2 regions of the Desulfuromonas sp. TF genome follow, and region 2 is predicted to be linked to the other one. Evidence: riboswitches for the same ligand, from Rfam matches in the RefSeq annotation. Region 2 holds a riboswitch; the other holds the start of a gene.

Region 1 (15,643 bases), on a different contig from region 2:
TTTATCTCACTCTCGCCCTGCCGATGGTGTTGGCATCGGTCCCGAACCAGAAACTGTTCGTGGGCTTATGGAACATCATGTTTCGCACCACCCCGCCGCCGCTTTCAATTGGCACGGCCGTGGTGAACGTTTCGGTTTTCGGGTCGAACCCGACAAAGCGGTTCGGCTTCAATCCCGTCTCGACAAACCAGAGCCTGCCTAGGGCATCGGCGCCCATGGCATACGGTCCCGATGCCCGACCGCCAGGCGTCGGCCATTCTTCGACGGCTCCAGTTCCAGGGTTGTAACGGCCGAGATAGCCCTGGGCAAAGTCAACGTACCAGACCATGCCGTCAGGGGTTATAGCCAGGCGGCGCGGGCGGGACTCGCTGCGAGGCAGACGGATTTCCTTCACTCTCCCAGTTGACGGATCGAGGGTTCCCAGAGCGTTCGTGCCGAACAGCGTGAACCAGGGCAGGTCCCGGGAGTCGACGGCCAGGCCGTAAGGCCGTGAACTGGAACTTTCCAGGTCGTAGAGTGTGATCTTCCGCGTATCACGCTTCAGAAACCCCACCTGGTTTCCGTGCTGCACGGTGAACCAGATATTGCCTTCCCTGGTGAAGGCCATGGTATGCGGATCTCGATACCCATCGCCGGGAAGTTCGAAGATTTTCCGATTGCCAGTCTTCGGATCGATCAGCCCGATGTGCCGGACCCGGTTGCCGGCGTACCAGGCTCCGGCTTCGTCCACAACGACCGTATGCGGGCCCGCCCCGTCTTCAAGATCGTACCGTTTGAACTCCCCGGATTTCGGGTCGAACGTGGCGACATAATCCCCTGCCTGCCCCACAAACCAGACCTTGTCTTGCGGGCCATACCAGGGATCTCGCGGGCGGGTATTTTCCCATGGCACCATCCACTCGGTGATCTCTACGGTCGGACCGGCAGCCATAGCGGTCAGTGCAGGAAAAGGGAACAGTGCAGATTCCACCCATAGCGCCAGGACAACCAGGACACGGTACATGGATTGCTCCTTTCATTTACCCGGTGGAAGCACTATTGCTGCCCAGATCCGCGCAAGTTTCCTTCCTCCAATTTTAACAAGGCGGACAATCGGGTGCAATTTGCCGCCCGGGGCCCGGGCCGTTCGGGGGCTCGAAGGGCCGGCCGGCTGAATCGGCCCGCGACAGGGAATGGTTAAAGGAACGCATGAAGCAACTCGTTAGCAAATTATGACTCTTGTCCTTTTCTAAGGACGGCCTTGTTTAAAGCAAGAAGGCCGTCCCATACCGGGTCAATGGGGGGCATTTTGTCAACGGCCAGATAAAAAAAAACCCTGGAGATCAGGAGGGTACGTCCCCAGGGCAAAAAGGAAGCTGCGTCCAGCTTCCTGTAAATATTTATGTTATTTTACAATAGTTTGCAGTTGAAGTCAAAATGGGCGCTGCCTCTCTGGGCGCTACCTCTCCCCCAATGCTTTTCTAGAGGACGAACCCATTATTGCTTGTTGGCTGGTCATATTGCATGGTAAATTCACCACACCAAGGGCCGGGGAGGGTCTGGTTTCTTGGCAGGACAAAAGGGGCGACCGGGCAGTAGTGACGACTGCAGCTCGGTCGCCCTCATTCTTCAATAACCCTCAAGCAAACTCTCAAGTTTCCTGAGACATACGAAAACGCCCGACCTGGTTTCAGGCGGGCCTTATTTTGTCTCAGATATCCTTATGATTCAGCACAGAGGTATTCTTTAAGGACAACGCCAAAGTGACTTAGAATTTCATCGGGCCGATTCAATCCCCGGCTCACTCCGCCTCTTCCCCATGCGGCCTCCAGCCAAACACGGCCTTCCTAAGCTCGCACCGATCCTCCGGAGAACTCAGATCCCCATGGACGAGGAGGGCCCGGGCCGGACATCCTCCGCCGCAGTGCCCTTTCGCCGGGCACCCCCGGCAGGTCTCGATCGTTTCGGCCCGGTGGCGGCAGGCTTCGAGCAGCCCGCTCCAGAGAGGAACGGCTTTGGCGATCGTCTCGGACAGGGGCCGCTCGAATGCTCCAGGGGCGGCGAAGGCTTCCGAGTGCAGCAGGGCGCAGGGAAAGAGCCGGCCGTCGGCGGTGAGATAGAGGGTTTCGACGAAGGAACAGCAGCCCGATGTCCCCTGATCGCGGCCGAGCCACCATTCGATGGCGGAGAACCTGCCCAGCTTGTCGTACAGCTTCCGGAATTCCGCATCGTGCCGGTAACGGTCGAGCAGATCGGTGTACTGGGAGGGGAGCGGCGGCTGGAAGGGGGAACCGGAGGCCCGGCCGTGGGAAACCAGGGTCGAACCGACGACCTCCTTCACCCCGAACCAGTCCGCCAGATAGAGCAGGCCGGGAATCTCCGCCATGTTGTGGCGCATCTCGGTGAAGTTGATCGTGATCTTGCGGCCGAAGCCGCTTTCGACCAGGCAGTCCAGTCCGGCCAGGGCCGCCGCGAAGGCGCCTTCTCCGCGGATTTCGTCATGGGTTGCCGGCGTTCCCCCTTCCAGACTGATCTGGAAGGAGAGCCCCTCGAAACGCAGGGAACGCAGGGCGTCGGCATCGCGGTGGGTCAGAAGGGTGGCGTTGGTCTGCAGACGAAGGGAGCGGAGCGACGGCTGGCGGCAGAGGTCGGAGACGAGATCGAACCAGTCGGGTCGGGTGAGGGGCTCGCCGCCGGTCAGACAGATCTCCTCACCTCCCAGGGCCAGAAACTCTTCGACCACTCTGCGGACCTCGGCGACAGGCACATGCCCGGGACGGGGACTCTCAACCAGGCAGTGGGCGCAGTGCAGGTTGCAGTCCCCGGAGATCGCCAGGAAAAGGGTCTTCGGGAGCTTGAGGCCGGCCCTTCGGAGTGTCTCGACGGCCGACCTCTCTGCTTCGGGTCGAATCGGCATCGGTGCGGCCTCGAGTCTGGAGCAGGTCAGGAAAAGATCAAAAGGTGACTTCCTCGATCTCCATATCGTGGAGGTTGATGGAAAGCTTGCGGTTGCGCAGGAGCGTTCCTTCGCCGAGGAGCACCTTGCAGGCTTCGGCAGCCTCCAGGCTGGCGACCACCGCCGGTGTGAAGGAGGGATTGCCGAGCTTCTGCTCGATCCCCTTCCCTCCCTTGAAGTGACGGTAGATCTTCGCGACGCTGTCCTCGCCGGGATAGACGGTGGTGATGTGTCCGTACCATCCGGCGATGGCCCCGTGAACCAGGGGAATCTTCAGGCGGTCGCAGACCTCGGCCAGCTCCAGGCGCACCGGAATGCTGTCCACGGCATCGATGACCACGTCCATGCCGTCGAAGAGATTCGCGCCGTTCTCGCGGCTGAACGCCTCCCGGACGGGCAACAGCCGAACCGCCGGGTTGATCTGGCGGATTCGCGCCTCGGCCGCATCGACCTTCGCCTGGCCCAGGTTCTCGACCGAAGAGAGAAGCTGCCTGTTGAGATTGTGCTCCTCAAAGACGTCGGGATCGATCGCCGTGATGCGCCCCACCCCTAGCCGGGCCAGCTCTTCGAGGATATATCCCCCCAAGCCACCGCACCCGACCACCGCCGCCTTGCTTCGAAAGAGTTTCAGCTGCTGGGGGAGGGAAATCATGTGCCGGTTGCGCTGATAGCGGGCCGGGAGGTATCCGGCCTCAAGGGCCGCCTCTTCGACGGCGGGGCAGGACAGGTCGAAGCGCGCCATCGCCTCCGCCTGCCGGAGCCAGGGCAACAGGTCGCCGTCCGCGTGCTCGGCCAGAAATTCTCTCACCATCGCTTCACCCTCCTCCCAGCAGGGGGAAAATGGCCAGGGTTTCGCCGTCGGCCATAATCCGTTCCAGATCGACATGCCGGCTATTGACCAGGAGAATGCCGAGTTCCGACTCCGGGATCTCCAGCTCCCGCACGATCTGCCGCACCGTCGTCCCTTCGGGGTATTCCCGGTTTTCGAGGGTGAATCGGCCGGTGCGGAAAGTGGCAAAGAGCTTGACGGTAATCTCCATGATTTACTCCTCGAATAGGACGCGCAGAGCGACGGATTCATCGGCCGGGGCGCTCCGGAGTGATTCCTCGAGAAGCCCCGGGTCGGCGGTGCGCCCCTCCAGCAGGATTGAACGGCACCCTTCCCAGAACCCCTGCGGCTGGGCGGCCAGGAACTCCGCGAGATCCGGGGCGGGAAGCCGTATCCCCCTGGCCAGGAAACCGGGTCCGAGTTCGGCCATCAGCAGGTTGAACAGCTTGACTCTGATCTCGCCGTTTCCCTGCGCGCCGTCACCGGCGAAGTCATGGTGGGTGATGTCGCTGCGCATGGCGGAGTAGTAGCCGCCGCACCGCATGGTCGCCCCGACCAGTCCGGGCATGGCGGCCGAAAGCGCCAGGGTGGCCCCGGCGGCGATCCGGCTCGATGCGGGATCGTCGATGGCCCTGGAATTGAGAAATATGGTGGTGATCCGGCCGCTCAGGTAGTCGGGCCGGATTCCGAACTGTTCGCAGAGGAGTTCCCGGATGCTGAACCCGACCCGCGCCCGGATGGTGAATCCCTGCTGCAACAGAGGGAAAAACCACCGAATTGGATCCGGATCTCCCGGACGCCGGGGCGCGAATACGAGGTTGATACTTGTGCTGCGGTTCTCTTTAACCATGAGCTCAGGAATTATCCTTCGATGGGATCACCGGCCAGGTGGCTCAGGTTGCACCCGCGGCAGGTTCCGTAGCGCGCCGGCAGTTGGACGATATTGACGGTGCAGCATTGGGGGCAGAGCCAGGAGGCATACCCGTCAACCTCCCGTCCGGCGAGCTCGCCGAACAGCCATCGATAATAGGCTTTCCAGTCATATTCCGGAGTCTGTCCGGCTTTTTCCACCAGCTGTTCCAGCAGCAAGAGTCCTCCTGGAGGGGGAACGATAACATGTGTTCGACAACTATAACATTCTCATGATTCCAATGGAAGATCGCGGGGGCGGATTCAAACCCGCCCCCGCGCGGGTCTGCTTTACCAGTTGAACACTTCGTCCAGCTCCTCGTCCTTCATGGAGAATACCTGGTTGTGGGGCGCGATCGGGTCGGTATAGAAGAAGCGCGGCAGCCGGTCGTCCTCCTTGGAAAAACCGGCGCGCTTGTTGAAGTCGCGTTCGGCGGAGAGGACCTTCTTGCCGAGATCCACCACGCCGTCGGCCGTAAGCTCGGTGCCGTAGAAGGCGTTGAGCATGTCGAGCAGCGCCTGGAAGGTCTCGGGCTGGTCCATGATCGCGAAGGCGATGAACAGGCACATGCCGGTGGAGTCGATGGCCGCCGTGGCGATCTGCAGGTTGCGGGAAAGCTCCACCTGCCCCTCGGTCTTCAGCGGATCGACGTCGCCGCCGACCTTGAGGATGTTGGTGGCGATGGCGTAGCCGGCCGTGTGGTCGGCGCCCATGGTGGTGGTGGCGTAGGTCACGCCGATCCCCTGGATGGGACGCGGATCGTAGGCCGGAATGGCCTGGTTCTTGACCACCGGCACCTTCTCGACGCCGAACACCTTGCCGGTGATCCCCGCGCCGCAGCCAAGGATGCGTCCCAGAGGCGTCCCCTTGCCGACCTCTTCCATCAGCCGGATGGCGCCTTCCTTGTCGCCGAACTCGATCAGCCCGGCATCCATGGCGACGCCGATGGTGGCGCCCATTTCGATGGTGTCGAGACCGATGTTGTCGTCCATGAAGTCGAGCTTGGCGACGGTGTCGAGGTCGTCGATGCCGCAGTTGCCGCCGTGGGCCCAGACCGTCTCGTATTCCGGCTGCTTGGTGAGGTAATGGCCGTCCTTGTCGTTGTAGATACCCGAACACTGGATGACGCAGCCGCGGTGGCAGCCGTGGGTGGCGGTCCCGCCGCGCTTGATCTCCAGCTCGGCCAGGGCTTCGCCGCTGAGCTTGGCACCGGTGGGGAAGACCCCGGTTTTGAAGTTGTAAGTCGGATAGCCGCCGGCCTCGTTAAGGACGTTGGTCAGCACGTTGGTGCCGTACGCGGGCAGCCCCTCGCCGGTGACCGGATGCTTGCGCAGACCCTCGACGAACTTGCGGTTGGCGTCTCGGTACTTCTCAGGGTCCTTCGGGGCGCGATGCTTCATGCCGGCATCGTCGAGGATGATCGCCTTGACCTTTTTCGAGCCCATGACCGCGCCGACGCCGCCGCGGCCGCAGTGCCGGGTGGGACGCAGTTCCGGGTCGGTGCAGGCGATGGAAGAGCCCAACAGCAGCCGCTCGCCGGCCGAGCCGATGGACATGTAGGCGACTTTGTCGCCGTACTGCTCGCGCAGTTTGGCAACCGTCGGGTAGTTGTCGAGCAGCTTCAGGCTGTTGTCGACTTCGACCTTCACCCCGTCCTTGTTGACGATGATCTTGTAGAGGTCGTCCCCTTCCGGCTTGCCTTCCAGAATGATGGCGGCATAGCCGATCCGGGCCAGCACCTGGGCAGCCTGGCCTCCGGCATTGGATTCCTTGATGGTGCCGGTCAGCGGGCTCTTGCAGCCGACCGAAAGGCGGCCCGTCATGGCTCCGGTGCTGCCGCTGAGCATCCCGGGAGCGATCACCAGCTTATTTTCGGCGCCGAGGGGATGGCACAGGGGATGGACTTCCTTGTTGATGATCAATGAGGTCGTGGCACGGCCGCCCAGACCGGCATATTCGCCGACCGGCTCCGTGGTAATCTTCGGACCGCCCTTGGCCCCCATGTCGATTCTGACTATCTTGTCCATTTCCAAATTTCCTTTCTTGCCACTGTTTACGACTTCTCCTTTCCACCAGGGAGGCAAAGCCGTTTCCGGCCCTACCCTTAGGCCTTTCGCCTTGGGAATTCACCTTTAGGCAACCAGGCTCGGAGATAACGAATATCGTTCAGGCACCGGTCGAAGCGGCCGTACAGTAGTGCAACCGGATGAGCTTTTTTGATGCAATGTGGATGCCACATAACAGAACATCGGTTTACAAATTTATATCTCGCACTATCAGGGTGTTGCATCAGTATATCAAAGATTCAACAGGTTAATCACAAACACTGTTCACTTATATCGATGGGGAATTTCGAAACACTTCCCGCGAAAAGGGGAGCTCCCGTCATTCGGCAGGGTGGGGATATTTACCCCTGTGGTGATTTTTTCCCTATCCATCAGACAACGGCCGGAGAGATGCGCATGCGGTAGCTGGCGAAGCTTCCTTGTCGGATGCAGCCCCAGAGTACCCCGCCGCCGTAGGCCAGTTGCTCCAGAAGATAGTAGAAAAAGAAGAAGGGAACCAGGAGCTTGGGCCTGCGCACGTGGTAGTCGACGCCGCCGACCCAGAGGAAGACAGCCGCCGCCGGAATCCCCAGGGAGGGGAACAGGGCAATCATAAGCGAAAGAGGGAGCAGGTAATATCGCAGGAGATGATATCCCGCGTAATAGGCCAGGCTCGCCGCCGCCCGGCCCCTGGCCAGAAGAACCTCCCCATAGGACAGGGGGATGCCCTGGCGGGCGATCCGTCGATGCGCCAGGGCCGCATCGCTCAGCAGCAGGGCCACGGCCGCGGCGAGGGGAAGGCCGTTCAACAGTACGATACCCGATGCCAGCAGACCCACGATGAGGGCGAGAACGGGAGGAAAGACCATCTTCTTCTGGCGAAGCGGGTGCAGATTCTGCAGCATCCCTTCCGAAGTCCCGTACTCGAAGCGCCGCTTCATGAAAGCCTTCAGCCGGCTGCGGTGCTCATGCCAGACCCGCCCCCGCGGAAGATAGACGATCCGGCCTCCGGCATCGCGCATCCGCCAGGTCAGGTCGACGTCCTCCCCGACCCTGAGTTCCTGCCGGAAGCCGCCGAGGGAGGCAAAGGCACTGCGCCGCACCAGCAGGTTGCAGCTCGGCAGATAAAAGGTATCCTCCCCGGCATCGCCTGAGCGCTCCCTGCCGCCGAGGTTCAGGCTCGACATGACCGCCTCGTAGCGGTCGAGAGGAGAGGCGCTGTGCAGACCGTCCACCCAGCCGCCCACGGCGCTGACCTGCTCGTCCTCGAAGGCGCCGATCAGCTCTGTCAGCCACTCGGGTGAGGCCGTGCAGTCGGAATCGATAAAGGCCAGGATTTCCCCGGAGGCAAATCCTGCGCCGGTGTTGCGCGCCGCCGCAGGCCCCCTTCCCACTCCCCCCGAGGTGACCAGGAGGGCGCCGAACTCCCGGGCCACGCCCGGAGTCCCGTCGCTGCTGCCGTCGTCGACGACGATGACCTCGAGCCTGTCCTCCGGATACTTCAACCGGACCAGGGACTGCAGGCAATTCCTCAATTCCCCGGCGCGGTCCTTCACCGGGATGACGACGCTCACCGAAGGGTAGGTTGCCGCCTCTCTTTCGGCAGGCAGGTCCTTTTCGACGAACCCTTTTTTGGCCAAGGCTTCGAGAGCCTTCGCTTCGGCTTCCGAGGCGGGGGAAGCCCCTTCCGACGCCATGCGCCGTACCAGGGCCAGCAGCGACGGGTTCAACCGTACCGTGCGCAGCGGCCTGGAGCTCAGCAGGAACCCGCCCTGCTCATTTTCCCTGATGCTGACGCCTTCCCTGATCCGGTAAATCATCCGCCGCTCCCGCCGATCAGCCCTTCGGCCTTGAAGATGTCGAGCAGCTTATCGGCCGCCTTCTCGGCGGATACCGAATGGACCTTGCCTTCCCTTGGCTTGATGCCTCCGGAGAGAAGGGCCAGGATCCGCTCGAAGGCGGGCAGTTCGGCATCGGGGGTGACCACCCGCCGGGGATTGGGCCGGGGGAAGAGGCATTTTTCCTTCCCCAGAACGGACCCGGCGGCTCCCAGCTCCCGTGGTGAAAGACCGAGTTCGGCGATGCCCCAGGATTCAATCGATGCTCCGATCGACCTCATCAGGGCGTCCTGTCCCGGATAACGCGGATCGCAGCACCCGTTTTCGAAGAAAACCGCGCAGGGCATCTCCGCCCGCACCCGCTGCCGGGCGCCGCGATCGCTCTTGCGCAGGACCTCCACCTCGTTCCCTTCCCTTTCCAGAGCGACGGCCCCTTTGACATAGGGAAGGTCGAGATTGGCCGCCGCCAGCGCGGGCGCCGGATCGTCGCCGCGATCGAGGAGAGCCTCTCCTGCAAAGATGAGAGCGGGGCGCAGAATCCGGATAATGCGCTGCACCACCCGCGCGGTGGCAACGTCGTCGCCTCCTTCGAAGGAGGGATTCCACACCCGCACGGCGCGTTCCGCGCCCATGGCGAGTGCCAGACGCAGATGGTCGGCAAGCCTCTCGGGACCGACGGCAACGGCCGTCACCCTTCCGCCGGCCGATTCGGCCAGGACGAGGGCCTGCTCCAGGGCGCAGAGATCCGCCGGGTTGGCGAGGCGCCGCAGCCCCCGGTCGCGAATCCCGTACCCGTCGGCCGTCAGCCTCGCCGGCGGCCGGGGATCGCAGGTTTCGCGCAGAAGAACCAGAATATCGAGAGTGTTATCAGCCATGGAAATTCCTCTTTCGATTGCGGGACTTGTAAAAACTCGGGTTTTTCAGGCTGATCAAAAATGTCCAGATGCAAGGCGCCTGAAATCCTGAGGAATAAGGCGTACCTGGAAGGTACGTCGTTGACGAAGGATGAGGGAAACGCCGCAGATGGGCGTTTTTCATCAGCCTCCTACGTCATCCGGTATGAGACCCCGAATCCGCCCCGGGGGTAGCGCCAGCGGGTAAAGGCATCCCTGGCGCAGACCACGTAGCAGGTGCCGCATTCGAGACAGCCGTCATGGACAAAGGTCATCTTCCCGTCCTCTTCCGACCAGGTGTAACAGCGCGCCGGACAGGCGTTGACACAGGCTCTCTGGTCGCACTTCTTGCAAATCTCGGTGTCGAGGACGATGTGCGGTTCGCGGTCGACGTTAAAGCTGGTGGTGTCGAAAATTTCATCGGGATTGATGTTCATAGTGCTCTCCATCCGGAATAGACATCGGCCAGCAGGTTCTTCAGGCCGACTTTTTCCCTGGCGGCCCGCAGCAGCACCTTGGTCATGGTGTCCTTGGGAGCGCCGTCGATGCGGTAAATCTCGTCCATGAGGCCGCAGACCATCTCTGGATACTGGGAATAGATGCGGTCGTTGTGCAGCATCCCGGGGGTGCGGCGGTAGAGCTTGAGGTCCTTCAGAACGTAGCTCTCTTCGAGCATCCGCCGGTAAACGGCCAGCCCGGCCCTGGAGAAGTCTTTTTTGGCGTGCGCCTCGACGGCGGCTTTGCCGGCCAGCACCCCCGACTGGGTCGCCAGGTTGATTCCCTCAAGGTTCAGGCCGGTGACGATGCACATGGCCGCGGCATCTCCGGCCACCAGGATGCCGTCGCCGACGATTTCCGGCATCATCTCGTAGCCTCCTTCGGGGACCAGATGGGCCGAATATTCGAGCAGCCGGCCGCCCCGGAGCATCTTGGCCATCTGCGGCTGCTTCATGAATGCGTTGAGGAGATCGTAGGGGGTCTTGCCGCTCTGGCTGAGGCTGCTCAGATGCAGCACCAGGCCGATCGACAGGGAGTCGTAGTTGGTGTACAGATAGCCGCCGCCGCGCACCCCCTCCGTGCAGCCCACGATCTCGTTGGAGGCCCCCTGGTCGCGCACCAGTCCGAAGCGGTCGTCGATCACCTCCTTGGGCAGGTCGACCATCGCCTTCACCCCGACCGCCTGATGGGACGGATCGAACTTGGGACGGCGCAGGCCCGCCTTCTTGGCGGTGAAGGAGAGGACCCCGTCGGCGGCGATCACCACCGGGGCTCTCAGCTCGGCGCCGTCACGCAGCATGGTGACCCCGACCACCTTCCCTTTTTCGATGACCACGTCGTCGACGGTGGAGCGGGTCAGCAGGGTCGCGCCGGCTTTCACGGCCTCTTCCGCCAGCCAGCGGTCGAAGCGGGGACGGTAGATGGTGTAGCCGTTGTAGGGGGGGCGATCCGAGGCTTCGGTGTCGAAATTGACGTTGAAGCTCGACTCGCCGGTCATGAAGGTCAGGGATTTCTTGACGATATGGCGCTCCAGGGGGGCCTGGTTCCAGAAGTCGGGAAAGGCCTCCTCCAGCGCCGTCAGGCGGTGCAGGACCCCGCCGAACATGTTCTTTTCGCCGGGGAAATCGCCCCGCTCCAGCAGCGCGACTTTGAGCCCGGCCCTTGCCATGGTCAGGGCGGCCGACGATCCGGCCGGCCCCGCGCCGACTACGATGGCGTCAAATGATTGTTTCATGCGGCACCTCCCACGGCTGATTTGACCCGCTCGACGAGCAGGGGCAGGACGTGCCGCAGATCGGCGACAAACGCCTCGTCGGAATTGGGAAAGATCGGCGCCTTGGGGTCGAGGTTGACCGCGACGATTCTCTTCGAATCCTTGATTCCTCCCAGGTGGTGCATGGAGCCCGAGATCCCCAGGGCCAAGTAGAAACGGGGAGCCACCGTCTTGCCGGTCTGCCCGACCATCCTCTCGAATCCGGCGAAGCCCAGGTCGTAAACCGGCCGGGTCACGCCGAGCGAGGCATTGAGCAGACGGGTCAGCTCCCGGACCTGTTCGAAAGTTTCCTTGTCGCAGCCGAGTCCGACACTGACCATGACCTCAGCCTCCGATACATCGACGGTCTGGGGATCGGGGGGAATGCGTTCGAGGATGCGGCTCGCCCCGGCGGCTACCGGAGCCGAAGGGCGCCACCATGCAACCTGGGCTTCGCCGCGCCGCATAGCGGGAAGCACCACCGCACTCAACACCAGCGGGCTCATGGTTAGAACCAGCGGAGACGTTCCGTCCCACACTTTCGTCTCCGCCACCTGCTCGCCGAGAACCCTCCGGCTCATCTTCAGGCCGGCCTCGTGCTCTTCGTAAGAGATCGCTTCGGTAAAAAGGGCGGCTTTCAGCTGCGAAGTCACAAGCGGCGCCAGGGTTCCCCCCAGATCATTGTGGGGAAGGAGCACCAGCGTGGCGCCGAGTTCCGATGACGCCTGGGCCAGGAGTCTGCCCTGGGCTTCCAGGCTGTCGGCGACCCCGGGGGCGCTCTCGATCAGCGTAACTTTTTGGACGCCATAGGGAGCCATTTCTTCAATGGTCTCACTTCCGGCGCCGGCAAAGCTGATCGCCGACCAGCCGCAGCCGAGCCTCCCAGCCAGCCGGGAAGCTTCCGACAGGACGCCCCTGGCGGTTTCGTCGATCTCTCCGCAGGAGAGATCGACGAAGACCAGGACCTCCCCGGGGAGGAGGGTGGAAATCCTCTCTGTCATCAGATCTCCCTCCCGATCTTGTGTCCTTCCCAGATGGCCATGTCAACCTTGCGCGGAGCCACGCAGTCGCCGATGCGATGGAGTTCCTTCACCTTCCCCTTGAGCGCGAAATAGAGTTCGTCATCGACCGCCTGTCCCATGGCCAGAACCACGGTATCGTAGCCGCCCCATTCGTCCCACTCGTTGGAGTAGACGTTGAAGCCCTTGATCGTCTTGGCGCCGGCCTCGCCGCCCACCTCCATCACCGCGATGTCCGGAGTGAAGGAAACCCCCTTCTTCAACAGCCGCTGGCGGGTCAGATAGAGATCCTGGGTTGGGCCGAGTTCGGCGCCTATGAACAGACTGGAGCAGATGATGTGCACCTGTTTTCCCTGGGTGGCGAGGTACTCGGCAGTGGCGGTGGCCCGGTGGTGTCCGTCGTAATCGATCAGGCAGACCTTCTCGCCGACCTCGACCTTCTGCTCGAGAACTTCCCATACGTTGCATACCCCGGGGCCGTCGGCGCCGCCGACCGGGTGCGGCTTGGGCCGGCTGCCGGTGGCGATGATGACCGCATCGGGATCGGCCTGAAGGATCATCTCCGGGTTCGCCTCGACCTCGAGCCGGACCGTGACCCCGGCCTTTTCGACCTGGTCCTTCTCATTGCGGATGATCACGCCGAACTCATCGCGGCCGGTTCCCTTCATCCCCGTGCGCACCTGGCCGCCGAGGGTGTCGTTGCGGTCGAGCAGGGTGACGTCGTGGCCACGCCGGCCGGCCATCTTGGCCGCCCACATGCCGGCCGGGCCGCCGCCTACCACCGTCACCTTCTTCTTCACCGGGGCCGGTTTGAGGGTCCCCTCCCCCCACTTCTTCTCATAGCCGATGGGCGGATTCTGCACGCAGCCGATGGTCTTGTTCATGCCGATGCGGCCGATGCACCCCTGGTTGCAGGCGATGCAGTAGCGGATGTCTTCGAGCCGCCCTTCCTCGGCCTTCTTCGGCAGGTAGGGGTCGCAGATCAGGGCGCGGCACATGCCGATCATGTCCGCCTGGCCGGCGGCGAGAACCTTCTCCGCCATCACCGGATCGTTGATGCGGCCGGTGCAGAAGACCGGCAGCTTGATCTTTTCGCGCACCCCCGCTGCGAGCGGAATGGTATAGCCCAGCGGGGTGTGCATCGATCCTTCGACCAGGTAGAGGTTGTAGAAAGTGGCGATGGAGAGGTCCATGAAGTCGATCAGCCCCGAGGCCTCGAAAAGAGCGCAGATCTCCTGGACCTGGGCGAGGTCGAGGCCGCCGGGAATCATTTCGTCGGCGCACATGCGGATGCCGAGGGTGAAGTCGTCGCCAACCGCCTTGCGCACCGCGGAGATGAACATCAGAGGCGCCCGCATGCGGTTCTCCAGGCTGCCGCCGAATTCGTCCGTGCGGTGGTTGGTCAGCGGCGAGAGGAACTGACGGGCCAGGCTCGAGTGGCCGAACTGCAGCTCCACCCCGTCGAAGCCCCCCTGTCGGACATGCTCGGCGCTGAGGGCGAAGTAGCGGGCGACCTCCTCGATATCCTCGGCCTCCATCTCCTTGGGGGTCTCGCGGAACAGCACGTCGGGGACCGGCGAAGGGGCCCAGACCGGCAGCCGCGAGAGACTGCCGTCCCCCTGCTGGCCGTTGTGGTTGAGCTGGGCGAAAATCTTGGAATCGAACTGGTGAACGTAGTCGGTGACCTTCCTGAACCCGGGAACGACCTCGGCATGATAGACGTCGATCAGCTTCTCGTAGGCCATGTCGGTGGGATGGACCGTCAGCTCCTCGGTGATGATGAGGCCGGCGCCCCCCTTGGCCCGCTCCCCCCAGTAGTACATCTGGCGTTCGCTGGGCAGGTTTTTCTCCGCCAGGTTGGTCAGGTGCGGCTGGAAGGAGATGCGGTTCTTCACTTCCACTTTGCCGAGTTTCATGGGCGAGAACAGATTCGGGAACATCATGGCTGGATCTCCTGGTTTCCTATTATTTCCCTCTCCCCGAGGGAGAGGGTCAGGGTGAGGGGGTTCAATCCGATTTTCAAGCGGCGGCGGCCTTCTGCTTCTCATCGGCGATCGAGGTCACGCAGCGCTCCAGGCACTCGGGATCGCCGCCGTTGATGTCGTTCTTCAGATGATAGGCGACCGCCGGACAGCCGCCGTGGCACTGGTCGAAGCGCCGGCACTCCTCGCAGGAATGGATGCGCAGATCCCGGAAAGAGGCATAGATTTCCGAGTCGTCCCAGATCTCCTGGAAGGTCGACTCGCGCAGGGAGCCCGCCTTGAATCGCTCGGTCTGCAGAAAGGCGCAGGGATACATGTTGCCTGTCGGGCCGACACAGCAGGTCAGCTTGGCCGCGCCGCACAGGTTGAGACCCAGTCCCTGTCGTTCCTGGGAGGTCAGCGAAAAGAAACTGTCGCCGGTGCGCACTTCGCCGCTGTCCGCTAGCCAGTCGGAAAAAGCCAGCAACTGGGACGGGGACGGTCGAAGCTCCTCCCAGTTGTCAGCACCGCGCCCCGAGGGACGGAAGCGGCTGACCCGCAGCGAGACGCCGAGGTCCTTGGCGAGCTGGTGCAGGGCCGGGATCTCGGCTGCGTTCTGCGCGGTCAAGACCGTGTTGATACTTGTTGGGATGCGGGATTCGGCCAGCAGCCTGACCGCGGCGATCGCCGCATCGTAGACGCCCGCCCCGCGGATGGCGTCGCAGGTCTCGCGCGTTGCACCATCCATGCTGACCTGGATCGCCACCAACCGGCTCACGGCAAGGCGCTCGACCCGCGCGGCATCAAGCAGGGTGCCGTTGGTCGAAATGCAGGTCATGATTCCCCGGGCGTGGCAGGCATCGAGAATCTGCTCGAAATCGGGACGCATAAACGGTTCGCCGCCGCCGAAATTGATCTGGAAGACCTTGGCGGTATCGAGCTGTTCGACCAGGTCGAGGGCTTCGGCCGTGGTCATTTCGTCCTCGGCCGGCGCGCCCGAAGCCGACAGACAGTGGCTGCAGCTCAGGTTGCAGGCCAGCGAGACCTCCCAGGTCAGGTTGACCGGCGAGCGCAATCCCTGTTCAACAAATCGGTTGCTCACGGAGGAACCCCCTTTCAAGCAGTTGCGCGATGAATTTCTGCAGAACCTTCTCCTCCGCTCCCGTCAAACCGGCCGGAAGCTCCTCCTTGCCCCGGACGTCGCTGAAGAAGTCCGAAGCAAGCAGGTTTCCGGTCTGGGCGAAGAGAAGACGCGGCCCCCTGGAATCGTAAAAAAGGAGGCCGAACCTCTCCTGCCGCACGCGGCAGGCCGGATGCAGCCTTATGCCTGCCGCAGCCATCTCAGTACACTCCGCAGATGCCGTCGATCGCGAGCTCTTCAACCTGGATGTCTTCCAGGATACGGGGCTCTTCGTTGCACGTCTCGTTCGTCTGCTTTTCGTTTTCCATTTTCGTTTCCATCT
Region 2 (15,643 bases):
CTTGGTGTCGGTGTTGGTGATGATGCAGAAACGGGTCATCTCGCTGGCGGTGCCGGCGGTGGTGTTGATGGCGACGAAGGGGGGCATCGGCTTGATGGTTTTGTTGACCCCTTCGCAGTCGCGGATGTGTCCGCCGTTGGTGGCGACCATGCCGATCCCTTTGGCGCAGTCGTGAGAGCTGCCGCCGCCGAGGGAGATGATCGAGTCGCACTTCTCGTCCTGATAGACCTTCAGGCCGTCATGCACGTTCTTGTCGGTGGGATTAGGCTCAGCGCCGTCGAATATGACGACGGAAACGCCGGCTTCCTCCACCTGCTTCTTGATCTGGTCGGCCATGCCGATTCCCGAGATTCCCTTGTCGGTAACCAGCAGCGCCTTCTTGGCGCCGAGTGCCTTCACCTGCGCGCCGGTCTCCTTGGAGGAGCCGACACCCATGAGCGAAACGGTAGGGATGAAAAATCCGAAAGTCTGGTCTGCTAATGCCATTGTCCTGTTCTCCTTTTTTTGTTGGGGAATTCATTGTTCTGCCCGGACCTGCGCCGCAAGCAGATTAAATAAAACGATGGTTGGGTATACAGCAACAAGAATGCCATTTTCTCAACCAGCTATAAGCTGTTGAATATATAACAAATCTCACCCGGTAACGAAGGGATGGCTGAGAATGTCTAGTTGTTCAATCATGGATCTCATGGTTCCATTTTGGAACGAAACGTCCTTTATTGTTCCCCTTGAGCTGGTTGTGCCGATCGGGTTTTGGTGAGGAACCCGACATATACTCTAAAAAAACGAGTTTGCGCCGCGGATTTCCATTTCCCACTGGACTTTCTCCCGCAGACGGGAACACCCTGCCGGACAGACTTCGTGATTCGATCGGAATTTATTTGTGGTAAAAAGAAGAACAATTTTTTAGAATGGCGTATGGTTTGTGCATGAGAATTGCAAAACTGATTGATGCGAAAACATAAAACTCCGAACCGTACCGCCTAAGGGTCAGACCTACGGCGGACGGTCCGGGCCCTGCTGGAAACGGCACGGCCTCCCATTGTGGAAAGGAGACCTCTGGCTTCGCATGTGCGTACAGGCGAAATCGGCAGGGCTCTTCCACCAGGGAGAGCCCTTTTTGATGGCGTCGCAAAAAGTTCGCCCTACGGCGTTACGGCGTTTTTTCAGGACCTCGACATACCTGATGTATGCCTTCGCCCCTGAAAAACCACCAAGCCTTGTAGGACGAAATTTTTGCTTAGCCATCTTCTGAGTTTTTGCGAGTGCATCCTTTTTTATTCTTTGTTTTTCAAGATGGATTGTCTTGAATGGAGTTCCTGAGCGAATCGCTGCGCGCCGCCCTGGCGATGGTCCTAGCCGCCGACCGGGAGGTGGTGCATGCTGTCTGGACCTCCGTGTATACCTCGGGTTGCGCCATCGTCCTGGCGGCGCTGATCGGGATTCCCGCCGGCACCGGCCTCGGCCTCGGCCGCTTCGCCGGGCGACGGGCGGCGGTGACGGGGCTCAACACCCTGATGGCGCTGCCGACGGTGGTGATCGGGCTGGTCCTCTATGGCCTTCTCAGTCGCCAGGGGCCGCTGGGAGCGTGGGGCCTGCTCTTCACCCCGGCGGCGATGATCGTCGGCCAGACGGTGCTGGCGGCTCCGATCGTCGCCAACTACACCCTGGCGGCGGTCGCCGGCGCCGACCCCCGCATCATGACGACGGCCCTGACCCTCGGGGCGGGTCGCTTCCGTGCCGTCTGGCAGTTGCTGCTGGAGATCCGCTTCGGCATCATCGCCGCCGTGGTCGCCGGTTTCGGACGGGTCATCGCCGAGGTGGGGGTGGCCATGATGCTCGGCGGGAACATCCGCGGCTACACGCGGACCATGACCACCGCCATCGCCCTGGAGACGAGCAAAGGGGAATTCGCCTTCGGCCTGGCCCTGGGAATCGTCCTTATGGCGGTGGCGCTTGTCGTGAATCTTTTTCTGAACCTGCTGCAGCAGCGATAGCTCCTATGGAATCGATTCTTGCCGTACACAATCTGGAGTATCGCCGCGGGGACGGGGATTTCGCCCTGACCATCGAGCGGCTTGAACTGTTCTCCGGAAGGGTTCATCTCCTTGCAGGTCCCAATGGGGCCGGCAAAAGCACCTTGCTTCAGCTCCTTGCCCTGCTGCTGCCGCCCGATCGGGGAGAGATCCTGTTCGCAGGCGCCGCCGTAAAGGGAGCGGTGCAGCGACATAAGCTGAGACAGCAGATCACCCTGGTCGAACAGTCCCCTTTCCTGTTCGACACCACCGTCAATGAAAACCTCGCCTTTGGCCTGCGGCTGCGGGAAATCCGCGGCGATATGCAGCGTCACCGCATCGCCAGGGCTCTGCAGGCAGTCGGGCTGGAGGGTTTCGAATCCCGCCGCGCAAACACCCTCTCAGGCGGAGAGACGCGGCGGGTGGCCCTGGCCCGCGCCCTGGTCCTGAAACCCAAGGTCCTCCTCCTCGACGAGCCGACGGCCGGTCTCGACCGCGAATCTCTGCCCCTCTTCGAGAGCTGCCTGGCCGCCCTCCCCGGCACCGGGGTCTCCATCATCATCTCGACCCATGACATCGACCAGTCCCGCCGACTACAGGGACAGGTCCTCCACCTCGAAGCGGGCCGCCTGGTAGCGGCAGCCGTTCCGCCTTCCAAGTTCCGCACAATGGAGAGTTCCTCATGACCATCCGTTTCGAAGATGCCCGTTCCCTGATCCTGGAAAACGTCCCTACCCTCGGAGTTGAACGGGTGCCGCTTCTCGATGCCTCCGGGCGGGTCCTGGCCGAAGATGTCATCGCCCCCTGGCACATGCCCCTCAGCGACAACTCGGCCATGGACGGGTTCGCCGTACGTGCCGCCGACTGCGAAAGCGGAGAACCCCTCGTGATCACCGGCTACATCCCAGCCGGAGGCCGTCCCGAGCCGGCCGTGGTCTCCGGCGGTGCGGTCAAGATCATGACCGGGGCGCCCATTCCACCGCAGTGCGATGCCGTGGTTCCTTTCGAAGAGGCGGAGGAGTCGGGGGAGACGGTGCGAATTCTGGCGCCCGTGACCCTCCGGCAGCATATCCGCTTCCGCGGCGAGGACGTCTCCCCGGGAGACGTGATCATCCCGGCCGCCACCGTGATTCGCCCCCCCGAGGTCAGCATGCTCGCGTCCATGGGAATGGTGATGGTCCCCGTTCATCGCCGGGCGCGCGTCGCCATTCTTTCCACGGGGGACGAGCTCATCGAGCTTGGGCAGGCGCCGGCGGAGGGTAAGATCATCAACTCGAATTCCTTCTCCCTTGCTGCCGCGGTGCGGGAGTGCGGGGGCGAGCCGGTGATGCTCGGCATCGCCCTCGACACTCCCGAAGATCACCGGAAGAAACTGGCCGAGGGGCTCTCCTGCGACGCCCTGATCACCTCGGCCGGGGTGTCCGCCGGAGACCGCGACTTCGTCCGCGACGTGCTGGCCGATCTTGGGGTGAAGCAGCTCTTCTGGAAGGTCGCCATCAAGCCGGGAGGGCCGACCGCCTTCGCCCTCAAGGACCGCACCCCCGTCTTCTCCCTCCCCGGCAACCCGGTCTCCACCATGATCACCTTCGAGGAGTTCGTCAGGCCGGCCCTGCTGAGAATGATGGGGCATCGCCGGGTGGTGCGCCCCTTCGTGAAGGCGACCCTGAAAGAGGACGCCAGGAAGAAGCCCGGCAAGGTCAATTTCATACGGGTGAGGGTGGAGATAAAGGAAGGGCGCTACATCGCCTCCACGGCCGGCGACCAGCACACCGGCATCCTGCGGACGATGGTCAATGCCAACGGACTGGCCGTCCTGCCGCAGGAGGCCTCCTTTTTGCCTGCCGGCACCGAAGTGGATTTACAGATCCTGCGCGAAGAAGTGGCGATGCTGGAGAAATAGGCGAATAGTGGCTGTGCACCCATGTTTCAGGGCTGATCAAAAATGCCCAGGTGCAAGGCGGACGAAATCCTTCGGAATAAGGCGTACCTGCAAGGTACGTCGTTGACGAATGATGAGGACAACGCAGCAGATGGGCGTTTTTCATCAGCTCCTTTAGTGATCGACCGCCAGCATGACGTTGGAAGCCTTGATCACGGCGTAAGCTTCCTTACCTTCCTTAAGATTCAGGGCCTCCACCGCATCCTTGGTGACGATGGAGGTGATGGTGACGCCTCCGGGCAATTCGAGGAATATCTCCGAGTTGACCGCGCCGGCCACGATTTTCTTTATCGTCCCCTTGAGGCAATTGCGTGCGCTCAGTTTCATTTCGCTCCTCCGTTCCGAAAAGTGTTTCCCTCTTGCTCAAACCATATCAAGGGGAAAGCACTTTACAACGAGGGCGCTCTCGAACGCGCCGGAAATGACTCCCAACCGGCAGGTATGATATCTTGATCAACAGGAGATGCCGTGAACATCAGTAAATTCGTCACACCCGAGATCATCTTCGGCCGGGGCTCCCTGAGTCAGATCGGCGAAAGCGCAGCGCGCATAGGTGCATCGAAGGTCTTTTTGGTCAGCGATGAGGATGTGATCCATGCCGGCTGGGTCGATCAGGCTCTGCACTACCTGCATGCCTCCGGCCTGGAAACCGAAATCTTCTCCTCCCTCACGACGAATCCAAAGGACTGCGAGGTTACCGAGGGGGCCTTGAGGTATACGGCTTCCGGCTGCGACGCCATCGTCGCCGTGGGCGGCGGCAGCCCCACGGACGTGGCCAAGGCGGTCGCCATCCTGGCCAGCAACGGCGGCACTCTTCAGGACTACGAGGGGATCAACCGGATCATACGGCCGCTGCCGCCGATGCTGATCGCCCCCAGCACCGCCGGGGCCGGCTCGGAGGTGAGCCAATTCGCCATCATCGTCGATACCGCCCGCAAGCTGAAGATGTCCATCATCTCCAAGTCGCTGGTGCCCGACATCGCCATCGTCGACCCGGAGCTGCTCAAGACCAAGGACGCCGTGCTGGCGGCGGCCACGGGACTGGACGCCCTGACCCACGGCATTGAGTCCTACGTCTCTCTGGCATCCACCCCCCTGACCGACATCCATGCCCTGAAGGCGATCGAACTCATTTCCCGGAATTTGCGCCAGGCGGTGGCGGACCGAGGGGACATGGAGGCCAACACCAACATGGCCATGGCCAGCCTGACCGCCGGGATCGCTTTTTCCAATGCTATTCTCGGCGCCACCCACGCCATGACCCACCAGGTCGACGGGCTCATCGACCGGCATCACGGCGAGACCAACGCCTCTATTCTCCCCCACGTCATGGAGTTCAACCTGCCCGCCTGCCCCGAGCGGTTCAGGGAGATCGCCGTCGCCCTGGGAGAGGATGTGCGCGGGCTGGATCTTGCCGACGCCGCCGGACGCTCCATCGAGGCGATCCGCCGGCTCATCGCCGACATCGGTCTCGCCAAGGGACTGGGGGATATCGGACTGGAAGAGAAATTCATCCCCCTGCTGAGCCGCAACGCCATGAAGGACGCCTGCCTGGTGACCAATCCGCGCAACGCGACGCTGGAGGACATCGAAGCCATTTTCCGCAAAGCGATGTAAAACAAACGCAAGCTATAAGCTGTAAGCTGCAAGCTTTAAGATTAAAAGCTTCTGGCTTACAGCTTACAGCTTCCAGCTTACAGCTTGGATTTATGAAAAACAGGGAAAAACTGCTCGAACAGCTGACCGGTGTCGACTCCTCCAAGCTCAACTACTATGTCGAGCTGAAAAAGCGCAACCAGGAGGTTCTCACACAGAACAAACGCCTGGAGATCCTCCATCAGCTGGCCCGGGACATCAATATCGACATGTCGTTCTCCGACATCATCGGGCGGGCTTTCGTCAAGCTGCCTCAGACCCTCCCCTGCGACTTTCTCGGTCTGGTCACGGTGAAGGAGGGAAATCTGACGCTCAAGGCGATGATGCCGGAGGATTTCTGCCGGATTGACGACTTCCCGGCCCAATCTCCTTCGCTGAACGTCATCCGCAGTAAAAAAGCGGAGATCTTCCGGTTGACGCCGGAGGAACTCGGTCATGTCCGGATCGATCCTCGGTACCCCGACCCTTTGCGGACGTTGGCGGTGGCGCCGATGTTCAAGCGGGAAGAGGTGATCGGCGCCCTCATCGTCGCCAGCGCCGTCGAGTCAGCCTACAGCGAGACGGATCTCAGCTTCATTCAGCATCTGGCCGACCAACTGTCGATCAGCATTCAGAACGCCCGTCTCTACAAGCAGGTCTCGCGGGCGAAGAAGGAGTGGGAGGAAACCTTCAAGGCGGTGACCGATCCGATCTTTCTGGTCGACACAGACTACAACGTCCTGCTCCACAACGGCCGACTGCCGCCTGAGATGAGCGATTCCTGGAACCGCGCGCTCGGCAACAAGTGCTTTGCCAGGCTCCACGGCCGCACCGATCCCTGCCCCGAATGCCCTATCAAGGAGGTCCAGCGGACCGGCAAGCCGGTTTTCCAGCGCTGGCAGACCGAGTCCGGACTGCTCCTCGATCTCTCCTATTATCCGGTCCTCAACGAGGAGAAGCAGCTGGCGGCGGTGACCATCATCCTCAAGGATGTCACCCGCAAGACCAAGATGGAGGCACAGCTGGTCCATTCGGCCAAGCTGGCCGCCCTCGGCGAAATGGCCGCCGGGGTTGCCCATGAGCTCAACAGTCCGATGACCGTCATCATCGGCACCGGACAGATGCTGGCCCGGGAACTGCGTGATGAGGCCCTCGACGATAAAGCCGAGGTCCTCTCCGACATCATCAACTGCGGCCTGCGCTGCAAGCGGATCATCCAGAACCTGCTGACCTTCTCCCGCCAGGATCAGCTTCCAGCGACGGAGATCGACCTCAACGCCGAGGTGGAGCGGGTGCTGAGCCTTATTCAGTACCAGATCAATCGCAACCAGATCCGCATTGTCGAGCGCCTGAACCCCGACCTGCCGAAGATGCTCGCCAACGGCCCCCAGATACAGCAGGTGCTGACCAACCTCCTGGTCAACGCCCGGGATGCTCTGACGGAAACCGAGCATGAGGAAAAAATCATCGAAGTTTCCACCTTCCTTCGCGGGGAGGGGGGGGGAAAGTCCGTGGTGCTGAGTGTACGGGACAACGGAACGGGGATTGAAGAGGAGGACCTGAAAAAGATTTTCACGCCCTTCTACACCAGCAAAGAGGCGACCAGGGGAACCGGCCTGGGCCTTTCGGTGAGCCTTGGAATCGCCGAGTCCCACAACGGAACCATCGAGGTGGAGAGCCGGGCGGGCGAAGGGAGCACCTTCTCCCTCGTCATTCCACTGGAGAGGCAATAAGGACAGAGGACAGAGGACAGAGGACAGAGGACAGAGGACAGAGGACAGAGGACAGAGGACAGAGGACAGAGGGGAATTTGCCATCTTCGCCTTCCATGCTCAAGGGTTTTGTTTTGGCCGTCACCCGTCCTCCGTCTTCTGTCATCAAGGTTTTCAAGAACGAAGGTGATACTGAATTGACCCCGATCCGGATACTGATTATCGATGACGAAGCGGATGTCTGTACCTTTTTTCGTCGACTGCTGACGCGGAAGGGGCATGAGGTCGTCACTGCGGAAAACGAACGGGAAGCGGTGCGCGCGATCGAGTCGACCGGCTTCAATGTGGCCATGGTCGATCTGAAGCTGCCGGACACCGACGGGCTGACTCTTCTGCAGAAAATCAAGGCCCGCCAGCCCGGCTGCGAAGTCCTCATCATGACCGGCTACAGCACGATCAAGACGGCGGTTACGGCGATCCAGCTCGGCGCGTACGCCTATCTGGAGAAGCCTTTCGACGACATCGGTGAAATCGAGGCGCTGGTCGAAAAGGCGGCCTCCTATGCCCTGAGCCACCAGTTGGGGACGCATGTCGAAGAAGAATGGTCGGATATCGCCCGGGCCGTCGGCTTTCAGGTCGGCAATTCGCCGGAGATGCGGCGCCTGACTTCCCTGGCCTTCAAGATCGCCTCCAAGAACATCAACGTTCTGATCCAGGGAAAAACCGGGACCGGCAAGGAGGTCCTGGCCCGCTTCATTCACGCCGCCTCCAACCGGGCCGAGCAGGCCTTCATCCCCGTCAACTGCGGGGCCCTTCCGGAAAACCTCCTCGAAAGCGAACTTTTCGGCCATGAAAAAGGAGCCTTCACGGGCGCCGGCCAGACCCGGCGCGGCATCTTCGAACTGGCCAACCGAGGCACGCTCTTCCTCGACGAAATCGGCGACGCCAGCCCGCAGATCCAGGTCAAACTTCTGCGGGTCCTCGAAACCGGGGAATTCATGCGGGTGGGGGGAGAAAAACCGATCAGGACCGACGTGCGGGTGCTCGCCGCCACCAACGTCGACCTGGAAGGGGCGATTCGGGATAAGACCTTTCGAGAGGACCTCTTCTACCGCCTCAACGTGGTACGCCTTTCTATCCCCTCCCTGCACTCCCGGGCTGAAGACATCCCGCAGCTTGCGGAGCATTTCATACGGCAGCTCAGCCCCGAATTTCGCCTCTCCCCGGGCGCTCTGCACCAGCTGCAGGGGCATCACTGGCCGGGGAACATCCGCGAACTGGCCAACGTCCTCAAAAGGGCGGCGGTCCTCTGCCAAGGCGACACCATCCTGCCGGCGCACCTGGGCAGGGCCCTTGAAACGCCCTCTTCCGGGAAATCCGGAACGGCGTCCCCGGCCTCCCAGGAACGTCCCCCCCTCGCAGAATCGACTTCATTCGAGAGCTTCTGGGAGCATTACGGCAAGGAAGATGTTCTCGAGGAGATGAGCGCCGGCGAACTGAGCCAGATGCTCCACTCCCTGCGCGGCCTCGAAAACAGTCTGGTTTCGGTAATGCGCAGAAAAGGTTTCGGACCGCCGGCCCAAGAGGCGCTCAGGGAAAAAGAAGTGGAGACCATCAGAAAGGCCCTGGAGACGCATCGGTGGAACATCACCGAGACGGCCCAGGCACTCGGGATCGCCCGCAACACCCTGCACCGGAAAATAAACAGATTCAACCTGCGGGATTCCTGAAAAAACAATTTTACCGCAGAGAACGCAGAGGCCGCAGAGACAACCGATGGCTTTAACAGGGTTTTCCTCCGCGAACTCTGCGGTGAGATCAAATTTTTTGAAGCAAGGAGCCATGCCGTGCCTGAGAACAAACTGGTCTGCCCCCATTGCGGTAAGACGGTTACGACCTACCGCAACCCTTTCCCCACCGTGGACATCATCATCCGCCATGAGGGGAAGATCGTCCTGATCGAACGGAAAAACGAACCGAAGGGGTGGGCGCTTCCGGGCGGCTTCGTCGACTACGGCGAAAGCCTGGAACAGGCGGCCATCCGTGAGGCGGCTGAGGAAACCGGGCTGGAGCTGAACGATCTCCGCCAGTTCGGGGCCTACTCCGATCCAGACCGGGATCCACGCCAGCACAACATCTCCTTCGTCTTCACCGCGGAAGGCCGCGGAGAGCTGTGCGGAGGCGACGATGCGGCCAGGGCGGTGGTCTTTTCCCTGGACGAGCTCCCCTCACCGCTCTGTTTCGACCATGAAAAAGTTCTTACCGATTACCGCAACTGTTTATTTTCAACTGGAATCAAGGAGAAGAGATGATGAAGATCAAGGCTTTATCTTTCGTGGCAAAGTCCGGAACCGGCAAGACCACCCTTCTGGAGAAAGTGATCCGGGAACTGAAGGACCGTGACTACAGGGTGGGAGTCATCAAGCATGATGCTCACCGCTTCAACATCGACCATCCGGGCAAGGACAGCTACCGGCTCACGGCGGCCGGAGCGGACACGATGCTCATTGCTTCTCCGGAGAAGCTTGCCCTGATCAAGCAGCATCCGGTCTCTCCACCCCTTGATGAGCTGCTGGCAACCTATTTCTCGGATGTGGACATTGTTCTGACCGAAGGTTTTAAAAAAAGCGGCCTGCCCAAGATCGAGATCAATCGGCGGGAGCGCAGCGCCACATTGATTTGCCGTGGAGAAGAACATGATCCTACGCTCATCGCCGTCGCCAGCGATCAGTCACTGGAAGTAGATGTGCCGCTGCTTGATCTCAACGATACGTCCGCAATCGCCGATTTCGTCGAAGAGAGATTTCTGAAGTAACATCGAAAACTCCCAAAAGGTCATCAATAATGGCGACTCCGCTTGCGATGAAGATAATTTTTTATATGGTATTTATCTGACGCTTTTTTCGCCAGCCGGAAAGGACGGAGAGATGGGATTTTTTGACAGGATGTTCGGAGAGAAGAAGGAGTACCCGGAACTCGACCCATACAGCCCGACCTTGAACTGTCTGGAAAAGTTCCGGCCTCAGCTGGAGGCGTTATCGGCGGAAGCCAAACAACCCCTTGAGGTTATCCCCGGTGACGAGCGTGCCTTCGTATTCATCGGCAAGCCTCCGAAAAAATTCGGGATCGCCTGGATTGAAGAGGGGCAGGTCAACAACCTCAAAAACCGCGTGGATCCACAGAAGGTGCAGGCGTTGGCCGAACGTCTGCGGAAAATCTACGAAGCTAATCAGCAGGATGAAAGATTTTCCGCAAAGCTTGGCACCTGCAATCTTGTGGTGACGCCATCGGACAAATTCCGCAACGAGCTGAGAGAGGTCATTCAGGAAGCGACCCACTGAAGCTTACGCTGTTTTGAGCGTTTTGCCCCGGTTCCGGAGAACGGGGTACCGGACGCAACTCTCATTTCAGGCTGGCGAAAGATGAGAGACGCATCACCGGGGCAAGCGCTCCTTTTCCGTTCGGCGGCCACATTCATTGAGAAACCAGGTCATCCCCCTCCTTATTTCTTCAAAGCTCTTTCGATATCCACCATCTTCCCGATGAGGATAAGCATGTCGCTGTCCTTGATGACATAGTCGGGGCGGGGAACGGCGATGAATCGGTCGGATATCATGTCCTTTACCGCGATGACAGTGACCTGGAATTTCTTCCTGAGATCGAGGTCGATCAGGCTCCTTCCGATGAAATGACCGGGAGGATCGACCTCGGAGATCGAATATTCTTCCGCAAGAGGGATGAAATCCAGGATATTCGGGGTGGCCAGGGCGCGTGCGGTTTTGGCGGCCATGTCCTTTTCCGGGAAAATCACCTCCGTCGCTCCGACCTTCTCCAGGATGCGGCCGTGGTCCTCGCTGATGGCCTTCACCAGGATACGCGGGACCTTCATTTCTTTCAGGTAGAGAGTGATGAGGGTGGAGAGATGGGATCGCTCGCCGGTCGATACGACCACCGCATCCATTTCCCCGATCCCCTGGGCGAGGAGGAAATCCTTCTTCGACGCGTCGCCCAGGATGGCGTAGGAGGAGCAGTCCTGGACCTTCTGGACCTTCTCCTTGTCCGTATCGACGGCGATCACCTCCATGCCCTTCTCGTAGAGATTTTTCACCACATGGAAACCGAAGTTTCCCAGCCCGATGACGCAGTAGCGCTTTTTCATGTGATTATCCGATCATTATGTTTTCTTCCGCATACCGGGCCGCATAAGGTTTGCGGCGCCCGGCAATCGAAAAGGCCATCGTAAGAAGACCGACCCTTCCGACGAACATCAGAACGATGATGATGACCTTGCCTGCGCCTGCCAGGTTTCCCGTAGCCCCCAAGGAGAGGCCGACGGTGGCGAACCCGGAGACCGTCTCGAAAGCGTAATTCAGAAATTCGCGCGAGAGCTCGAATTCCACTTGGCTCTGGGCGATCAGCAGTCCGAAGAGGGCGATTCCGATAAAAATGACGGCCAGCAGGACCAGTGTGAGAGCCCTTGTTACAATCTCGTCGGGGACGGAGCGCCGAAAGAGGTTGGTGTTCGGATTCCCTCTGAGCCGGCTGTAGAGAACACCCAGGAACAGGGCAAACGTCGTGGTCTTGACGCCGCCACCGGCCGAGCCGGGGGAGGCGCCGATGAACATGAGGAACATGATGAGGAAGAGCGTCGGAGTTTGAAAGGCATTCAGGTCGATGGTGTTGAAGCCCGCGGTGCGGGCGGTCACCGACTGGAAGAGCGCGGTCCAGAATCCTTCCGCCACAGTCATTTCGGCGAAGGCGTGGCCTGCCTCCAGCCATCCGATGAGGACCGTGCCGTAGAGGATCAGAAAAACCGAGGTCAGCAGAACCACTCGGCTGTGCAGGGACAGCCGGGTGCGCTCCGTTCGCCGCCGCCGGATTCCCACCCTCAGCACTTCCTGGATAACCAGAAAGCCGATCCCCCCCAGGATGATCAGGGCCATGACGGTCACGTTGACCAGGGCATTGCCTCGATAGGCGACCAGACTGTCAGGGTAAAGGGAAAACCCCGCGTTGCAGAAAGCGGAAACGGAATGGAATATTCCCGAGTAAATGCCCTCCGCCAGACCGAGATCAGGGATGAAGGCGAGGGAGAGAAAGAGGGCGCCGACACCCTCGATGACGATGGTCATGAGGAAGATTCCCTTGATCAGCTCCGGCAGGGAGCCGACCGGCTTGTGCATGAGGGTCTCCTGAAGGACCCATCGGCCCCGCAAGCTCACCCCGGCCCGCAGATAGAGGAAGAAGTAGACGGAAAACGTCATGATGCCCAGACCGCCGATCTGGATGAGACCGAGGACCACCATCTGTCCGAACAGGCTCAGCCGGGTCCCGGTGTCCACCACGATCAGGCCGGTCACGCATTGGGCCGAAGTCGCCGTGAACAGGGCGTCCAGAAAGGAGAGCGCCTCGCCCCGGGCGGCCAGGGGTGTGGACAGAAGGAGCGCCCCCAGGAGAATGGCGGCGGCGTAGTACACCATGATCGATTCGCCGGGCGAGGGGTTCTTCCACCGGCTTTTCAGGGCTGCAAGCATTTACCCGTCCCGTCCTTGCTTACCATACGGCCAGTGTTCGGCCGACCTTGAATTCACTGGCAATTTGAGGCTTTGTCAGCCAGGACGGGGCCATTCTACACAAAATGTCTTTCCAGGCCAAAGCAATTCATTTTAGGGGAAGAATCCTCTTTCTATCCGGCAAAAGGGCCGGTTCATCCTTTTCCATCAGGGGCAGCGTGAAATGAACGCGCGTTCCGCTGCCAGGTTCGCTCTCGACCCAGATATGCCCGCTGTGGGCCTCCACGATGCTCCTGACGATGTGCATTCCCAGCCCAAAGCCACTGACGGCGGTCATCGACGCGTCGACCCTGTAGAACTTTTCGAAAATCCGCTCTATCTGCTCCGGGCCCATGCCGATCCCCTGATCCCCCACGGTCACCTGGATCTCACCATCGGTGCGCCGTGCACTGACCGTGATGCGTCCGCCCGCCGGTGAAAATTTCACTGCGTTGCTGAGAAGGTTTTCCAGGACCTGCCCGATCTTTCCTGCATCCAGCGAAAACCGAAGAGGCGAGTCCGGCAGATCGAGGACGAAGTCGTGCTTTTTTGTTATTTCGCGGTAGGATGCAACCGCCTCGTCGATGAGGCCCACGAGATCCTCCGGAGACTTCTTGAGGACGATCAGATGTCCCGCACGAAGTCGACTGAGGTCGAGGAGGTCGTCCATGATCTTGGCGAGAATCTCGGACTTCTGATAAATGAGTTCGAGGAATTCTCTCTGTTCCTCGGGACTGAAGGCATATTCGTCCTTGTGCTGAAGGAGTTCGACATACCCCATGACCGTCGTCAGCGGCGTGCGCAGCTCGTGGGCGGCGGTGGAGATGAACTCGTCTTTCAACTGATCGAGCTCGCGCTCACGGGTAATGTCCTGCAGCAGGGTGATCGTCCCGCTCAGCCGCCCCTCCGCCGTGCGAACCGGCATCGACCTAACCTTCAGGGTCTGAACGCCGGTCCCCTTCCGCGTCCCCACCTCCCACTCGACGGGCCCCTGTTCCTCTCCGCGGGTGCGGGTAGCGGCAATCTGCTGTCTGACCCTCTCTTCCGGCAGCAGGGCATCGACATGCCCTGAGGGGATGGCGGAGAAGGGGATTCCCAGCAGGCGCTCAGCGGCTTGGTTCATCAGGACGACTCGGCCTGAGAGGTCACTGACCACCAGGCCGTCTCCCACCGACTCGAGAATGGCATCGATCTTCTCCCGGGCCTCCTCCGCATTTTCAAAGGCCCGCTTCTGAGCCTCCTCCGCCTTCCTGCGCTCGGTGATGTCCCTGGTTAGGCAAAGGACCGCCGGCTCGCCCATGAAATCTACCCGGCGACCGCTGATCTCCACCGGCAGGAGGGAACCGTCCTTGCGCACCTGAACAGTCTCCATCCTGGCGCTGCCCTCACGCATAACCTTGTCGATGTAGTCGGTGATCCGTTGGTGCTCCTCCGGGGCGTGAATATCGTGTTTGGTCAGGCGCAGCAGTTCCTCCAGGCTGTATCCGAGGTTGCAGTAGGTCTGCGGGTTTGCTTCGAGCAGGCGGCCGTCCGGGGCCACGAGCACGATGGAGTCGAGGGCGCTTTCGAAGATGGAGCGAAACTTCCTCTCCGAGGCCTCCAGAAGATTGCGGGATTCAATTTCCCGCAGACGTCCGCTTCCCAGTCTCGCCAGCAGCTTGGCAAAACCGGAGAAGAACCCGATAACATCCTCGACCCGTTCCCTGCTGATGACGGGGACCGTCCCCACCGCCTCCAGATAGGGCTCCTCGTCCATGCCGAGTTCCAGTGCCTGACGGCGAAATCGCTCCAGGTCCGGAGCCTCGTAAAAGAACTGCGAAAGAAAGAGCGTCGCCAGATGCTCTCCCTCGACCATGATCGGAAATCCGATATGCACCAGGCCGTTGCGGCAAAAGGATTCAAAGTACTCGCCGGCGGCGGGGGGACGGCCATCCCGGATGAAGTGGGAAAAATCGGTATCACTGTCGATGCAACGCTGCAGGGGGACTGGAAAACGACGATGAAAGTAGGTGCAGACTTTTTGCCATCCGCAAGTGACCAGCACATTGCCTTCCACATCGACGATGGACATCGGCAGTCCCGAGGTCCGGGAGAAGCTCTGTATCAGCGGCCGAACGATGTCGAGATCGATCAGATCGGCAAAGCTGAGGGTCATGGCGGTTCTCCAGGCTGACCGGCTTTTGATGGGGTACCCCTAAGACAAGAATATCCCTTGCTTCACCTCATGCAATTAATTCCTCCTTATTATGGAAAATCTCCTTCAGGCAAGCCGCTCCAGCCAATTTTTCTCGCACTCGCAGAATCGCTCAAACAGGCCGGCGCCCCAGATATAGAGAGGGTGGGCGTCTCGATCAGCCCTGATCCGCCGGCAGAATTCCGGCACCCAGGGATGCAGCAGAGCCTGGCAGAAATCGCCCTGTTTGCGCACGGCCGACCGGGCCTCTTCGACATCGCCCCGGCCCAGGGCTTCCTCCTCGCACTCCACAAGAAAGTAGAGGAATTCCAGTTCGGTCGGGAGATAATCGGCCGGCTCCACGGAGCCGTCCACCGAAAGCTCCTCCCCGCGATAGGCCGCGGCGACCGACTGGGTGGAGAGCCCCATGAGGCGCTCGCCACCTTCAAGATAGACTGAGCCGTAAGGAGGGGCCGACGCCCCGCCCAGGCGGTTGATGAACAGCCCGGTAAAGGCGGCCTGAAGCTCCTCCGTCTGCGCTTCTCCCGCGAGCTTCGGAGGCTGCCGGGCTTCCGGGAAAAGCCCGGCGGCCCACACTCCTTCGCCCCGCGCGAGCG

The links. A riboswitch is a leader RNA that binds a small molecule or an ion and turns the genes downstream of it on or off. The one in region 2 is predicted to bind molybdenum cofactor.
Region 1: it holds a riboswitch for molybdenum cofactor, as region 2 does, so the genes downstream of both, DTF_RS0115165 (aldehyde ferredoxin oxidoreductase family protein) here and DTF_RS0110630 (ABC transporter permease) in region 2, are expected to answer to the same signal.

The regions. Positions count from the first base shown of each region.
Region 1 is NZ_KI421422.1:33,752-49,394, forward strand. Features, by position in the region: gene DTF_RS0115135 (lyase) at 2-1,003, opposite strand; gene DTF_RS0115140 (radical SAM protein) at 1,781-2,896, opposite strand; gene DTF_RS0115145 (HesA/MoeB/ThiF family protein) at 2,934-3,746, opposite strand; gene DTF_RS0115150 (MoaD/ThiS family protein) at 3,751-3,975, opposite strand; gene DTF_RS23830 (hypothetical protein) at 3,979-4,614, opposite strand; gene DTF_RS0115160 (hypothetical protein) at 4,626-4,853, opposite strand; gene DTF_RS0115165 (aldehyde ferredoxin oxidoreductase family protein) at 4,965-6,701, opposite strand; molybdenum cofactor riboswitch at 6,721-6,838, opposite strand; gene mftF (mycofactocin biosynthesis glycosyltransferase MftF) at 7,112-8,539, opposite strand; gene DTF_RS0115175 (electron transfer flavoprotein subunit beta) at 8,536-9,432, opposite strand; gene DTF_RS0115180 (ferredoxin family protein) at 9,603-9,887, opposite strand; gene DTF_RS0115185 (FAD-dependent oxidoreductase) at 9,884-11,182, opposite strand; gene DTF_RS0115190 (electron transfer flavoprotein subunit alpha/FixB family protein) at 11,179-12,201, opposite strand; gene DTF_RS0115195 (mycofactocin system FadH/OYE family oxidoreductase 2) at 12,201-14,162, opposite strand; gene mftC (mycofactocin radical SAM maturase) at 14,239-15,282, opposite strand; gene mftB (mycofactocin biosynthesis chaperone MftB) at 15,263-15,520, opposite strand; gene mftA (variant-type mycofactocin precursor) at 15,522-15,641, opposite strand.
Region 2 is NZ_KI421420.1:4,782-20,424, forward strand. Features, by position in the region: gene DTF_RS0110625 (iron-containing alcohol dehydrogenase) at 1-486, opposite strand, end outside; molybdenum cofactor riboswitch at 956-1,071, shown strand; gene DTF_RS0110630 (ABC transporter permease) at 1,311-1,997, shown strand; gene DTF_RS0110635 (energy-coupling factor ABC transporter ATP-binding protein) at 2,003-2,701, shown strand; gene glp (gephyrin-like molybdotransferase Glp) at 2,698-3,915, shown strand; gene DTF_RS0110645 (molybdopterin-binding protein) at 4,069-4,281, opposite strand; gene DTF_RS0110650 (iron-containing alcohol dehydrogenase) at 4,423-5,571, shown strand; gene DTF_RS0110655 (ATP-binding protein) at 5,664-7,322, shown strand; gene DTF_RS0110660 (sigma-54 dependent transcriptional regulator) at 7,499-9,031, shown strand; gene DTF_RS0110665 (NUDIX hydrolase) at 9,149-9,613, shown strand; gene mobB (molybdopterin-guanine dinucleotide biosynthesis protein B) at 9,613-10,116, shown strand; gene DTF_RS0110675 (hypothetical protein) at 10,229-10,642, shown strand; gene DTF_RS0110680 (TrkA family potassium uptake protein) at 10,804-11,460, opposite strand; gene DTF_RS0110685 (TrkH family potassium uptake protein) at 11,465-12,835, opposite strand; gene DTF_RS0110690 (PocR ligand-binding domain-containing protein) at 12,963-15,008, opposite strand; gene DTF_RS0110695 (molecular chaperone) at 15,114-15,643, opposite strand, start outside.